DNA from 4 places in the Pseudoalteromonas qingdaonensis genome. Region 1 is predicted to be linked to each of the others. Evidence: predicted binding sites of a transcription regulator. Region 1 holds the regulator's gene; each other region holds the start of a gene.
The links. The regulator sigma-54, encoded in region 1, starts transcription at its own class of promoters, with help from an activator protein. The targets are predictions, from matches to a motif close to GTTGGCACGNNNNTNGNNT.
Positions count from the first base shown of each region.

Region 2: flhA (flagellar biosynthesis protein FlhA) is a predicted target of sigma-54. The motif match lies at 1,679-1,697, and genes of this name have one in related genera.
Region 3: fliE (flagellar hook-basal body complex protein FliE) is a predicted target of sigma-54. The motif match lies at 1,473-1,491, and genes of this name have one in related genera.
Region 4: glnA (glutamate--ammonia ligase) is a predicted target of sigma-54. The motif match lies at 1,155-1,173, and genes of this name have one in related genera.

Region 1 covers NZ_JBCGCU010000005.1:110,223-113,382, forward strand. Annotated here, with positions in the region: gene lptA (lipopolysaccharide transport periplasmic protein LptA) at 1-350, shown strand, start outside; gene lptB (LPS export ABC transporter ATP-binding protein) at 347-1,072, shown strand; gene WCN91_RS06375 (RNA polymerase factor sigma-54) at 1,096-2,583, shown strand; gene hpf (ribosome hibernation promoting factor) at 2,609-2,896, shown strand; gene ptsN (PTS IIA-like nitrogen regulatory protein PtsN) at 2,898-3,160, shown strand, end outside.
Region 2 covers NZ_JBCGCU010000007.1:21,712-24,871, reverse strand. Annotated here, with positions in the region: gene flhA (flagellar biosynthesis protein FlhA) at 1-1,641, opposite strand, end outside; gene flhB (flagellar biosynthesis protein FlhB) at 1,742-2,872, opposite strand; gene fliR (flagellar biosynthetic protein FliR) at 2,881-3,160, opposite strand, start outside.
Region 3 covers NZ_JBCGCU010000007.1:8,481-11,640, forward strand. Annotated here, with positions in the region: gene WCN91_RS07705 (sigma-54-dependent transcriptional regulator) at 1-642, shown strand, start outside; gene fliE (flagellar hook-basal body complex protein FliE) at 1,529-1,858, shown strand; gene fliF (flagellar basal-body MS-ring/collar protein FliF) at 1,878-3,160, shown strand, end outside.
Region 4 covers NZ_JBCGCU010000014.1:12,747-15,906, forward strand. Annotated here, with positions in the region: gene glnA (glutamate--ammonia ligase) at 1-1,097, opposite strand, end outside; gene typA (translational GTPase TypA) at 1,583-3,160, shown strand, end outside.

The DNA.
Region 1 (3,160 bases):
GAGAAATCAAGGCGGATCGCCTTGAGGCCCACCGTCGCCCTGAGTTAGGTGATAACAAGCAGTTGCTGATTGCCACCGGCAACCCAGCCATCTACAGCGAAACCATGGAAGATGGTACGCAAATCACCGCTTCTGCCAAGGAAATCCGCTACGATGTAGCTACGCAAATGCTGCAGATTTCCGGCACTGCAAAAATAGCCATGGCCGATCAACAGATAATCGCCGAGACAATCAGCTATGATATAAACAAGCAGCTGATCAGTGCCGAAAAAGATAAAGATTCGAGCACTCGCGTAAGAACCACGCTCACACCGCAAAATGATGAGCAAGAAGAGAAGGAACAACCATGACCACGCTGAAGGCGCAAAAGCTGGCAAAAAGCTATAAGGGCCGTGAAGTGGTCAAGGATGTGGGCCTGGAAGTCAAAGCTGGCAGCATAGTCGGCCTGCTTGGCCCTAACGGCGCCGGTAAAACCACCACCTTCTATATGATCGTTGGCCTGGTGCCAAGCGACAAAGGGGTGATCAGCATAGACGAACAGGATATCACCCTGCTGCCCATGCATTCTCGCGCCCGTTTAGGCATAGGTTATTTGCCGCAAGAGTCTTCGATTTTCCGTAAATTGACCGTTTATCAGAACCTGATGGCCATTTTGGAAACCCGTAAGGATCTGGATAAAAGCGGCCGCGAGCGCGAGCTTGAAGGCCTGCTGGACGAGTTTAATATTCAGCATATTCGCGACTCCTTAGGCATGGCGCTTTCCGGCGGCGAACGTCGTCGCGTGGAAATTGCTCGCGCCTTAGCCGCTAACCCGAAATTTATTCTGCTCGACGAACCTTTTGCTGGTGTTGACCCTATTTCGGTGCTAGATATTAAGAAAATCATTGAACACCTCCGCAACCGTGGCATCGGCGTCCTTATCACCGACCACAATGTGCGCGAAACATTAGATGTATGTGAAACTGCCTATATCGTCTCCCATGGCGAGCTAATCGCATCAGGAACTCCCCAACAGGTATTAGCAGATCAAACCGTACGCGATGTATATTTAGGTGAGCAGTTTAGACTTTAATTACAAAAGGATTGTTAGAGTACATGAGGCAATCATTACAGCTGCGCCTAGGCCAGCAATTAACAATGACCCCCCAATTGCAGCAGGCTATCCGCCTGTTGCAGCTCAGTACTTTGGATCTCCAACAAGAAATTCAAGAAGCACTTGATGCCAACCCCTTGCTCGAAATCGAAGAAGAGCATTACGGCGATAACGACCTGCCGCGCGATAAAAACTCGGCGGCTGACAGTGATAGTGACACCCAAAACAGCACAAGCAATCAGGACGAAGTTGAAAGCGGCGATGCCCTCAACAATGACTCGATCAGCGATGATCTGCCCATGGATGTATCCTGGGACGAGTATATCAGTGCCGCACCGGTCGCTTCATCTGGGCCCATGCCAGATGATGAGTCTATTTATCAAGGCGAAACCACGGAAACCCTGCACGACTACCTGATGTGGCAATTACGCCTCACCCCTTTTAGCGCCATAGATGAAGCCATTGCCACCGCGATTATCGAAGCCATCGACGACAACGGCTTACTTACCGTTAGCACCGAGGACTTGCTCGACAGCATCAACCATGATGAGCTGGAAGAAGAGATTGAACTCGACGAAATAGAGGCCGTGCTTAAGCGAGTTCAAATGTTTGATCCTATAGGTATTGGCGCTCGCTCACTACAAGAGGGCTTGTTGATCCAGCTCAATCAATTTTCATCTCAAACCCCTTGGCTTAACGAGACGAAAGAGGTAGTTTGTAACTATATTGATTTGCTTGGTAACCGTGACTACCGCACCTTAATGAAAAAGACTAAGCTTAAAGAAGCGCAGTTAAAAGAGGTGATGACACTGATACACAGCCTGAATCCCAAGCCCGCCGCGACCATAGTACGCGAAGAGTCGGAGTATGTGATCCCGGATGTATCGGTGAAGAAGGTCAAGGGTCGCTGGAAGGTGGAATTAAACCCCGATAGCATGCCGAAGATACGTGTGAACGATCACTACGCATCCCTGGGTCGCAACTGCAAATCACAAAGTGACAGCCAATTTATTCGCTCTCACTTGCAAGAGGCAAAATGGTTTATAAAGAGCCTGGAGCAACGCAATGACACCTTACTTAAAGTAACTAATTGCATTGTGCAGCAACAACAGGCATTCTTTGAACATGGCGAAGAAGCAATGAAGCCAATGGTCCTTAACGACGTTGCAGAAATGGTGGAAATGCACGAGTCGACTATCTCTCGTGTTACCACACAAAAATACATGCACACGCCACGTGGGATCTTTGAGTTAAAGTACTTTTTCTCCAGCCATGTGAATACCGAGAATGGAGGTGAATGCTCATCCACAGCGATTAGAGCATTGATCAAAAAGCTAGTAGCCGCGGAAAATCCTGTAAAACCGTTAAGCGATAGCAAGATTACCGACATACTAGCAGAGCAAGGAATCAAAGTGGCTCGACGGACGATTGCAAAATATCGTGAATCGTTGGCCATACCACCGTCAAATCAACGTAAAAGCTTGATATAGACGTTAGACAAGAAGGAAAATGCTTATGCAATTAAATCTTACCGGTCGTCATGTAGAAATCACAGACTCTCTTCGCAACTATGTAAATAGTAAATTTGCCAAATTAGAGCGTCACTTTGACCACATTAATAATGTGCATGTTATTCTCGATATCGAGAAATTGAACCAAAAAGCAGAAGCAACTCTTCATGTAAACGGCGGCGAACTGTTTGCCACCGCAGAGCATCAGGATATGTACGCGGCGATCGATGGCTTAATTGACAAATTAGACCGCCAGGTAATCAAACATAAAGAGAAATTGTCTCGTCATTAAAATGAGCTTAGATTTACTTTTTTCCAAGGACTGCAGCAAGGCTGCGGTCCTTTTTAATAGCAAAAAAAGAATGTTGGAATACCTCTCTCAGGTAGCACACCAACATATCCCCCACCTCAGTGAGCAAGCCATACTGGACTCCCTTCTGGCTCGTGAAAAGCTTGGCAGCACTGGCATAGGAAAAGGGGTGGCTATTCCACACGGTCGCCTTGAAGGCATAGAGAACACCCTAGCCATTATTGTCACCAGTCGTGAAGCAATCAA
Region 2 (3,160 bases), on a different contig from region 1:
TTGCAGCACTTTCACCACTGTCGTCAAGGGCAGCACCTCGGGCACCAGGCCCTCCACCAAACGCGGATGACTCTTGGCCAGCATATCGAGCAGGCTCTGTACTTCTTCGTGACCAAGCAGCAGCGCAGCATTGTTAGTGAGCAACTGGCTGATATGGGTGGCAACCACGGTAGCGGCATCCACCACCGTATAACCTAAGGATTGGGCTTCGTCTTTTAGTTCTGGCTTTATCCACACCGCATCCAGACCAAAGGCCGGATCCTTAGTAGCAATGCCGTTAACCGGGCCAAATACCTGACCCGGATTAATGGCCAGCTCGGCGCCGCTGCTGAGCTCGCCATCGCCGCTGGACACCCCCATCAGGGTAATGCGGTAAGCATTGGGGTCGAGCTCTAAATTATCGCGAATATGCACAGGTGGCACCAAAAAGCCAAACTCTTGCGAGAGCTTTTTACGCACCCCTTTAATACGGCTTAGCAGCTCGCCACCTTGAGCCTGATCAACTAGGGGAATTAAGCGATAGCCCACTTCCAGACCGATCACGTCCACCTGCTGTACATCATCCCAGCCCAGCTCTTTGGGCTCATCGCGGGTCGCTACTTGGGTGCCAGCGCCCTGCGTCGCCTGCTGTTGCTCTTGCAACTCGGCCTCGCGCGCCTGTTTTTGTGATAAATAAGCAATAAAGCCCAGTAAGGCACCCAGACCCAAAAAGGCCAAATGCGGCATGCCCGGCACTAGACCCATGGTGACCAAGATACCGCAGGCTATCCACAGGGCTTTATCATTGCCCAGCTGGTTTTTGACCTGCTCGCCCATGTTGTGGGTTTCATTTTGTCGCGTCACCACTATGGCGGTGCCAATAGATAGCAATAAGGAAGGCAACTGAGCGACCAGGCCATCCCCTATAGTCAGCAGGGTATAAACCTCCATGGCCTGACCAAAGCTAAGATCATGCTGGATCATGCCGACGAACAAGCCGCCAACTATGTTGATGATAAGAATAACGATACCGGCGATGGCATCGCCTTTTACAAACTTACTTGCACCGTCCATAGAGCCGTAGAAATCCGCCTCACGGGTCACTTCTTCACGGCGCTCACGGGCTTGCTCGGCGCTGATAAAGCCGGCATTTAAATCCGCGTCTATGGCCATTTGCTTACCCGGCATGGCGTCCAAGGTAAAGCGCGCCGACACCTCGGAGATGCGCCCGGCACCCTTGGTGATCACCACAAAGTTGATGATAATAAGAATTAAAAAGACCACTAAACCGACCGCATAGTTACCGCCGATCACCACAGAGCCAAAGGCTTCAATCACCTTACCGGCGGCATCACCACCTTGGTGACCTTCGAGCAGCACCACCCGAGTACTGGCGACATTCAGGGCCAAACGCATTATGGTGGCGACCAAGAGCACCGCCGGAAACATACCAAAATCCAGGGGTTTTAAGGTATAAACGGTTACCAGCAGCACCACCAGGGCCAAGGCGATATTAAAGGAAAAGAGAATATCGAGCAGAAACGGCGGCATGGGCAAAACCACCATGGCCAGCGCGGCCAGCACCAATAAAGGCGTCCCTACGCCCTTGGCATATTCTTTTTTATCGCGATTAAGCTGGGTTAAAACGGCCTTAAAATCCATAAATGCGCACAGCAATAAATTGACACTGAGGGCATTAAAGCAAGGAGCAGGCCAGCTTTAAAAGTTATGCTTTAGCGGCGCTAATTCTACCTAGCTCTGCTTAATATTGATAATCATCTGGGATGGGTAAGTGCTCGCTCAGCTTGGTCGGCCTGCGGCCACGGCCCTTTTGGAAGCGCTTTAACTGATAAACATAGGCCAGCACCTGAGCCACGGCAGTAAAGAGTTGCTCCGGCACCTGCTCGCCCACTTCCGTGGTATGAAACAGCGCCCGGGTCAGCACAGGTGACTCCACCAGAGGCACATCGTTACCCTGAGCCACCTTACGAATTTGCATCGCCAGCTCATCGCCGCCCTTGGCCACCATAATTGGGGCTCCGGCCTTGTCTGTGTCGTATTTCAGTGCCACCGAATAGTGAGTCGGGTTGGTGACCACGACATCGGCGTCGGGGACATCCTGCATCATACGGCGCTGCGACATTTCCCTTTGAGTGCGGCGAATACGCGCCTTGATCTGTGGATCACCCTCGGAATTTTTATACTCGTCCTTGACCTCTTGCAGGGTCATTTTCAGCTGCTTATGGTGATTATGACTCTGATACGGGGCATCGATGGCGGACACCACCAGCATGGTGCAGCTCAGCGCTAGGAACATCCAGGCAATGATCTCCAAAGCATGAACTATATTGCCCGGCGTCGTCTCTATACTGAGATGGAGAATTTCATAAAAGTACATTTTAATTAAAAACACAGCACAGGCGGCAACCAGGGCAAATTTTAGCAGCGCCTTAACCAGCTCAACCGCCGCCTGAGTGCCAAACATGCGCTTAAAGCCTTTAAGCGGGGACATTTTATTGGCCTTGGGGGCCATGGCCTGCCAGGAAAAGTTAAAACCGCCGAGCAAGGTATTACCAATAAAGGCCGCCAGCACTATCACTAGCACAAACATGGCCATGGGATAGAGCAAGGCATCGGCAACGGCGCCCCAGGCCGAGAACATTTTCGAGGTGTCATAGGTTTCATTGCGGCTAAGGGTAAGCATGCGACCCATCACCAGGTGCAGGCCACGGCCTATGTCCGGGCCATAGATCAGCAGCGACACCGCCGACATGATCAATACAAAGGTGGTGCCTAGCTCTTTTGAACGCGCGATCTGCCCCTTCTTTTTCGCTTCTTGGAGCTTCTTCGGCGTGGGTTCTTCGGTTCTTTCCTGTCCTGAATCTTCTGCCATTTATCCTCCTAAGGGGCGCAACCGACCATGGAGCACATCAGCTCCACCATGCGCAGCCATTGGGCTTCAAACTGGGCCATAAAATTCCCCAGAGTCGCCCAGATGATGACCAGGCCAGAGACCAGGGTAAAGGGAAAGCCGATGGCAAAGATATTAAGCTGCGGCGCGGCGCGGGTCATGACCCCGAACGACAGGTTGATCACCAGCATGGCGGTCAAGGGCGCCAAAGCCAGTACCAGGGCTGTGGTAAACATCCAGCCGCCCCAGGTAACTATGTCCCAATAATGA
Region 3 (3,160 bases), on a different contig from region 1:
CGCGAAGTAGAGCGCCTTGGCAGCCGTAAAACCATTAGTTTGAATGTACGGGTGCTGGCCACCTCCAACCGCGACTTAAAAGAAGCGGTGCAGGCCGGGGTGTTCCGTGAAGATCTCTATTACCGTTTAAACGTGTTTCCATTGCAGTGGTTACCCTTGTGTGAGCGTCCCGGAGACATTATTCCCCTGGCCGAGCATTTATTGCAGCGCCATTGTCAATCGGCTAAACAGGCGCCGGCAACTCTGAGTGAGGCGGCCAAACGCAAGTTGTTAAGCCATGCCTGGCCGGGCAATGTGCGGGAGTTGGATAATGTTATGCAGCGAGCGCTGATCTTACGAGTTGGCTCTGAAGTTGATGTCGATGCCATCTATATCGAGGAGCTTATCAGTCCAGCGGTTGTTGGTGTTTGCGCCGCGCCACAGCCATCAGGCTATGGTGCAGCCAGTGCGACTGAGCAGGGTGACGAAGAGCCCACCTTTAAAGATGAGCTTAAAAACAAGGAGCATAAGATTATCATGGATACCTTGGCGCGCTTTAACGGTAAGCGCAAAGATGTTGCCGAAGCGCTCGGTATCAGCCCACGCACCCTGCGCTACAAGATAGCGCAAATGCGCGAGCAGGGCATTCAACTGCCCCTGTAGCTCGGTGTTGTGGGCGAGGCTTTAGCCTTGCAAGGGCCAATTGTCAGACTGAAGTCTGACCCACATCCTTGGCGGTAAAGTCTGACTACACGGCAATACCTACAGTTATTTGTAGGCGAGGCTTTAGCCTTGCAAGGGCCAATTGTTAGATTGAAGTCTGACCCACATCCCTGGCGGCAAAGTCTGACTACACGGCAATACCTACAGTTATCTGTAGGCGAGGCTTTAGCCTTGCAAGGGTCAATTGTCAGACTGAAGTCTGACCCACATCCCTGGCGGCAAAGTCTGACTACACGGCAATACCTACAGTTATCTGTAGGCGAGGCTTTAGCCTTGCAAGGGCAATTATCAGACTGAAGTCTGACCCACATCCCTGGCGGCAAAGTCTGACTACACGACAATACCTACAGTTATCTGTAGGCGAGGCTTTAGCCTTGCAAGGGCCAATTGTCAGACTGAAGTCTGACCCACATCCTTGGCGGCAAAGCCTGACTACACGACAATACCTACAGTTATCTGTAGGCGAGGCTTTAGCCTTGCAAGGGCCAATTGTTAGACTGAAGTCTGACCCACATCCCTGGCGGCAAAGTCTGACTACACGGCAATACCTACAGTTATTTGTAGGCGAGGCTTTAGCCTTGCAAGAGCCAATTGTCAGACTGAAGTCTGACCCACATCCTTGGCGGTAAAGTCTGACTACACGGCAATACCTACAGTTATTTGTAGGCGAGGCTTTAGCCTTGCAAATGGGCGTCAAATTAACGTTGTTTAAATACTCATCACCGCCAAGAAATAAAAATCTTAACCAGTTGTAATTTAAGGTTATTTTAGTTGGCACGCTTAATGCTTTATTCAGCTCAAGTTTAATTTGACCAGTGCCAGTTTGATGAAAGTTCAAGCCAATTCTTTATTTCAGGAAATGCAGTCCCTTGCACTCGAAGCGCAAGCGCGTAACCCGTTAAAAACCATGCCTCAGCCGAGTAGTTCGGCATCGGTGCAATTTGGTGAGCTACTGAGCAATGCCATAGACAATGTCAACGGCTTGCAACAGGATGCCAAAGCCAAGGTTACCGCCGTGGAAATGGGGGATCGCCGTGTGTCCCTTGCCGAAGCCATGATCGCCTCGCAAAAATCTTCGGTGGCGTTTGAGGCCACGGTGCAGGTGCGCAATAAGCTGGTGGAAGCTTATAAAGACATAATGAACATGCCTGTTTAACGGATAGCGGAGAAAAGTCGTGGCGCAAGCAAATCAATCAACGGATCTCGCCCTAGCCGACACAGGTGGCGATATGCACACTGGCTCAGGCGAGCAACATGAACAGAAGTCGGGGTACTTAAGTGCCCTGAGCGGCGTGGATATGCTGCGCCAAGTAAGTTTGATCATCGCCCTTGCTATTTGCTTGGCCATTGCCATTTTTATCATTATCTGGGCACGCCAGCCAGAAATGCGCCCTCTGGGTAAAATGCCCACGGAAGAATTGATCCAAACCCTGGACTTTTTAGACGCACAAAAAATTGACTATGAGCTTAACGGCAATGTGATCATGGTGCCCGAAGATGCGTATCAGGATATCAAGTTGTCGATGACACGGGAGGGATTAACCCAGGGCCCGACCTCGGGCACAGATATTCTGATGCAAGACATGGGTTTTGGTGTTTCTCAACGCCTTGAGCGTGAGCGTCTTAAGCATTCTCGCGAGCAACAATTGGCACGCACCATAGAAGAGTTAAATAAGGTCTCTCGCGCCAAAGTATTGCTGGCGGTGCCAAAAGAAAATGTTTTTGCACGAATGGAAAAAAAGCCTTCTGCTACCGTAGTGCTCACGCTGCAAAGGGGCCGCACCCTCAACAGTGAAGAAATTGATTCCGTGGTTGATATCGTCGCTTCAGCGGTTCAAGGCTTATCGCCGGAGCGGGTGACGGTCACAGACCAAAACGGCCGCTTGTTAAATTCCGGCTCGCAAAACTCCCTTTCGGCACGTTCACGTAAAGAATACGAAATCGAGCGTCAGCGCGAGCAGGAATACCTGGAAAAAATCGACAGCATCTTGATCCCCGTGGTAGGTTTGGGCAATTACACGGCTCAGGTTGACCTGGTGATGGACTTCAGTGCCGTAGAAGAAACGCAAAAGCGCTATAACCCGGAGTTGCCGGCGGTGCGCAGCGAAACCACCCTGGAAGAGAATAATATCGGCGGTCTGGCTGCGGGTATCCCCGGCGCCCTGAGCAATCAACCACCAGTGAATTCCGCGATCCCAGAAAATGCCACGAATACGCAAAGTACGACGCAAAACAGTGCGCCCTTGCGCACTCATAAAGAGGCGACCCGCAACTATGAGCTGGATACCACCATCTCTCATAAGCGTAAGCAAACAGGGGTGATCCGTCGTATCAGCGTTTCCGTCGCGGTTGATTACAGCCAGGCGGCCAATGCCGAAGGTCAGGCAAGTGCAGCGCCGCGCACTGAGCAGGAGCTTAATAATATTCGCCGCCTGCTCCAAGGCGGTGTGGGTTTTGA
Region 4 (3,160 bases), on a different contig from region 1:
TTAGCCGCAGGGTCAGGGAAGCGTACTTCGATACGACGACCTTTTTCTGAAGGAACTACAGGAATACGGATTGATGCAGAGCGGTTACGTGCCGAGTAAGCAAGCATTACTGGTGCTTCGAAGCCAGGAACTAGACGCTTGTAAGAGTTAGTTGCCGGGTTGGTGAAGGCATTGAGCGCTTTAGCATGCTTGATGATACCGCCGATGTAGTAAAGTGCGTCTTCAGAAAGGCCGCCGTACTTGTCGCCAGCGAAAAGGTTTTTGCCATCTTTGGCTAGAGACTGGTGACAGTGCATACCAGAGCCGTTGTCGCCAACTAGAGGTTTAGGCATAAAGGTTGCCGTTTTACCGTAAAGGTGAGCCATGTTGTGGATAACATACTTCATCTCTTGGATTTCATCCGCTTTGATAACCATGGTATTAAAGCGAGTGGCAATCTCATTTTGACCGGCAGTGGCTACTTCGTGGTGGTGTGCTTCTACTACATGGCCTAGCTCTTCTAGTACCAAGCAGGTTGCACTACGCCAATCCTGTGATGAATCAACAGGCGCTACTGGGAAGTAACCGCCTTTAACACCAGGACGGTGACCCGTGTTACCACCTTCATAGTCACGGTCTGAGTTCCAAGCTGCTTCTTCAGAATCGATCTTGTACATAGAACCAGACATATCTGTTTTGTACTTAACATCGTCAAATAGGAAGAACTCTGGTTCTGGGCCGAATAGAACGGTGTCGGCGATACCGGTAGAGCGCATATACTCTTCGGCGCGCTTAGCAACAGAGCGAGGGTCACGCTCATAACCTTGTAAAGTTGAAGGCTCAACTACGTCACAACGCACAACAAGTGTGGTTTCTTCTGTAAAGGGGTCAAGTTTGGCGCTGTTAACGTCTGGTAGAAGTACCATGTCAGATTCGTTAATGCCTTTCCAACCAGCAATAGAAGAACCATCGAACATTTTACCTTCTTCGAAGAAGTCTTCGTCCGCTTGGTGATGCGGGATAGAAAGGTGGTGCTCTTTACCCTTGGTATCGGTAAAACGTAAATCTACGAACTTAACGTCATTTTCTTTAATAAAAGTTAAAACCGTATGTGACATGTGTCCTCCAACTAGGAATATTTTGTGTGCTGCATCTTACTGCAATTGTGCACTAACAAGCTAAAAGTGTGCCAATTATTCAACCGCATGTTTATTAAGAGTTTTAAATAAAGTTATTATTCCGCCAAAGCTATTACGCACCTTTTTGGTGCGCGTTTGCATTGCTTTGGTGCATTTGTTTTGCCCTTTTTCAGCCCTGGTTTACGGCTTGACCAAGGCTGGCTTTAGATTAAACCCCTTACCTTGTACCAGGTACAATAGGTTAGCCGAAAAATACCTGCTAATATTTTTGCTGTGGTTGTTTTTTATTCACCCTAACGGTGCGATATGACAATCAAGTCACAGTCACAGAAAAAAATGTTGGATAAACTTTCATCTAGTGACGTTATAAGGGATAATACGCGCCCTTTTAAACTCGACGCGGGTAGTTGTTTGCCGAGCGTGGACCATCTAGGAACAATGAGGCTAGCCTCTTAAGTAGATATATGAGCATCGAAAAGTTAAGAAATATCGCGATTATCGCGCACGTTGACCATGGTAAAACAACTCTGGTTGATAAATTGCTTGAGCAATCGGGCACACTGCAAACTCGCGGTGGTAACGAAGAGCGAGTGATGGACTCCAACGACATTGAAAAAGAGCGTGGTATTACCATCCTAGCGAAAAACACGGCAATCAACTGGAAAGATTACCATATCAACATCGTGGATACTCCGGGACACGCCGACTTCGGTGGTGAAGTGGAGCGCGTTCTATCGATGGCTGATTCTGTACTTCTTCTTGTTGATGCTCAAGAAGGTCCTATGCCGCAAACGCGTTTCGTAACGCAAAAAGCGTTCGCACAGGGTTTGAAGCCAATCGTTGTTATCAACAAAATCGACAAGCCGAGCGCACGTCCTGATTGGGTAATGGATCAGGTTTTTGACCTGTTCGATAACCTAGGTGCAACCGACGAACAGCTAGACTTTAAAGTGATCTACGCATCGGCTATCAATGGTTGGGCAACACTAGATTTAGACGAGCCTTCGGACAACATGGAACCCATGTTCGAAGCGATTGTTAAAGAAGTTGAGGCACCGGATGCGGATCCTCAAGGTCCACTGCAAATGCAGATCTCTCAGCTTGATTACAACTCATACGTAGGTGTTATCGGTGTTGGTCGTATCAAGCGCGGTACGGTTAAAGTTAACCAACAGGTCACTGTTATCGGTGCCGATGGTAAAACACGCAACGGTAAAGTTGGCCAGGTACTGACTTATCTAGGTCTTGACCGTCACGAAGCACAAGAAGCGACTGCCGGTGATATCATTGCTATCACAGGTCTTGGCGAGCTGAAAATCTCAGACACCATTTGTGATGTAAACAATGTTGAAGCGCTTCCAGCGCTAAGCGTTGATGAGCCTACGGTTACTATGACTTTCTCTGTAAACACTTCACCGTTTGCAGGTCAAGAAGGTAAATACGTAACTTCACGTAACATCCGCGAGCGTCTTGACGCCGAGCTTGTTCACAACGTAGCACTACGCGTTGAAGACACTGACAACCCAGATAGCTTCCGTGTATCGGGTCGTGGTGAACTACACCTAGGTGTACTTATCGAGAACATGCGTCGTGAAGGTTATGAACTTGCAGTTTCACGTCCAGAAGTAATTCTTCGTGAAGTGGATGGTGTTCTTGAAGAACCATATGAAACGGTAACTATCGACTGTGAAGAGGCGCACCAAGGTTCTATCATGGAACAACTAGGTCTGCGTAAAGCGGAAATGACCGACATGTCTCCAGATGGCAAAGGCCGTATCCGTATGGACTTTATGATTCCTAGCCGTGGTCTAATCGGTTTCCAAACCGAATTTATGACCTTAACTTCAGGCACAGGCTTGATGTACCACACATTTGATCACTACGGTCCTCACAAAGGCGGTAAGATCGGTCAGCGTAAAAACGGTGTATTGATCGCGAATGCTCAAGGTAAAGCGCTAACCAACGCCCTGTTCAACCTACAAGAGCGCGGTAAGCTATTTATCGGCCACGGTGTTGAAGTGTACGAAGGCATGGTTATCGGT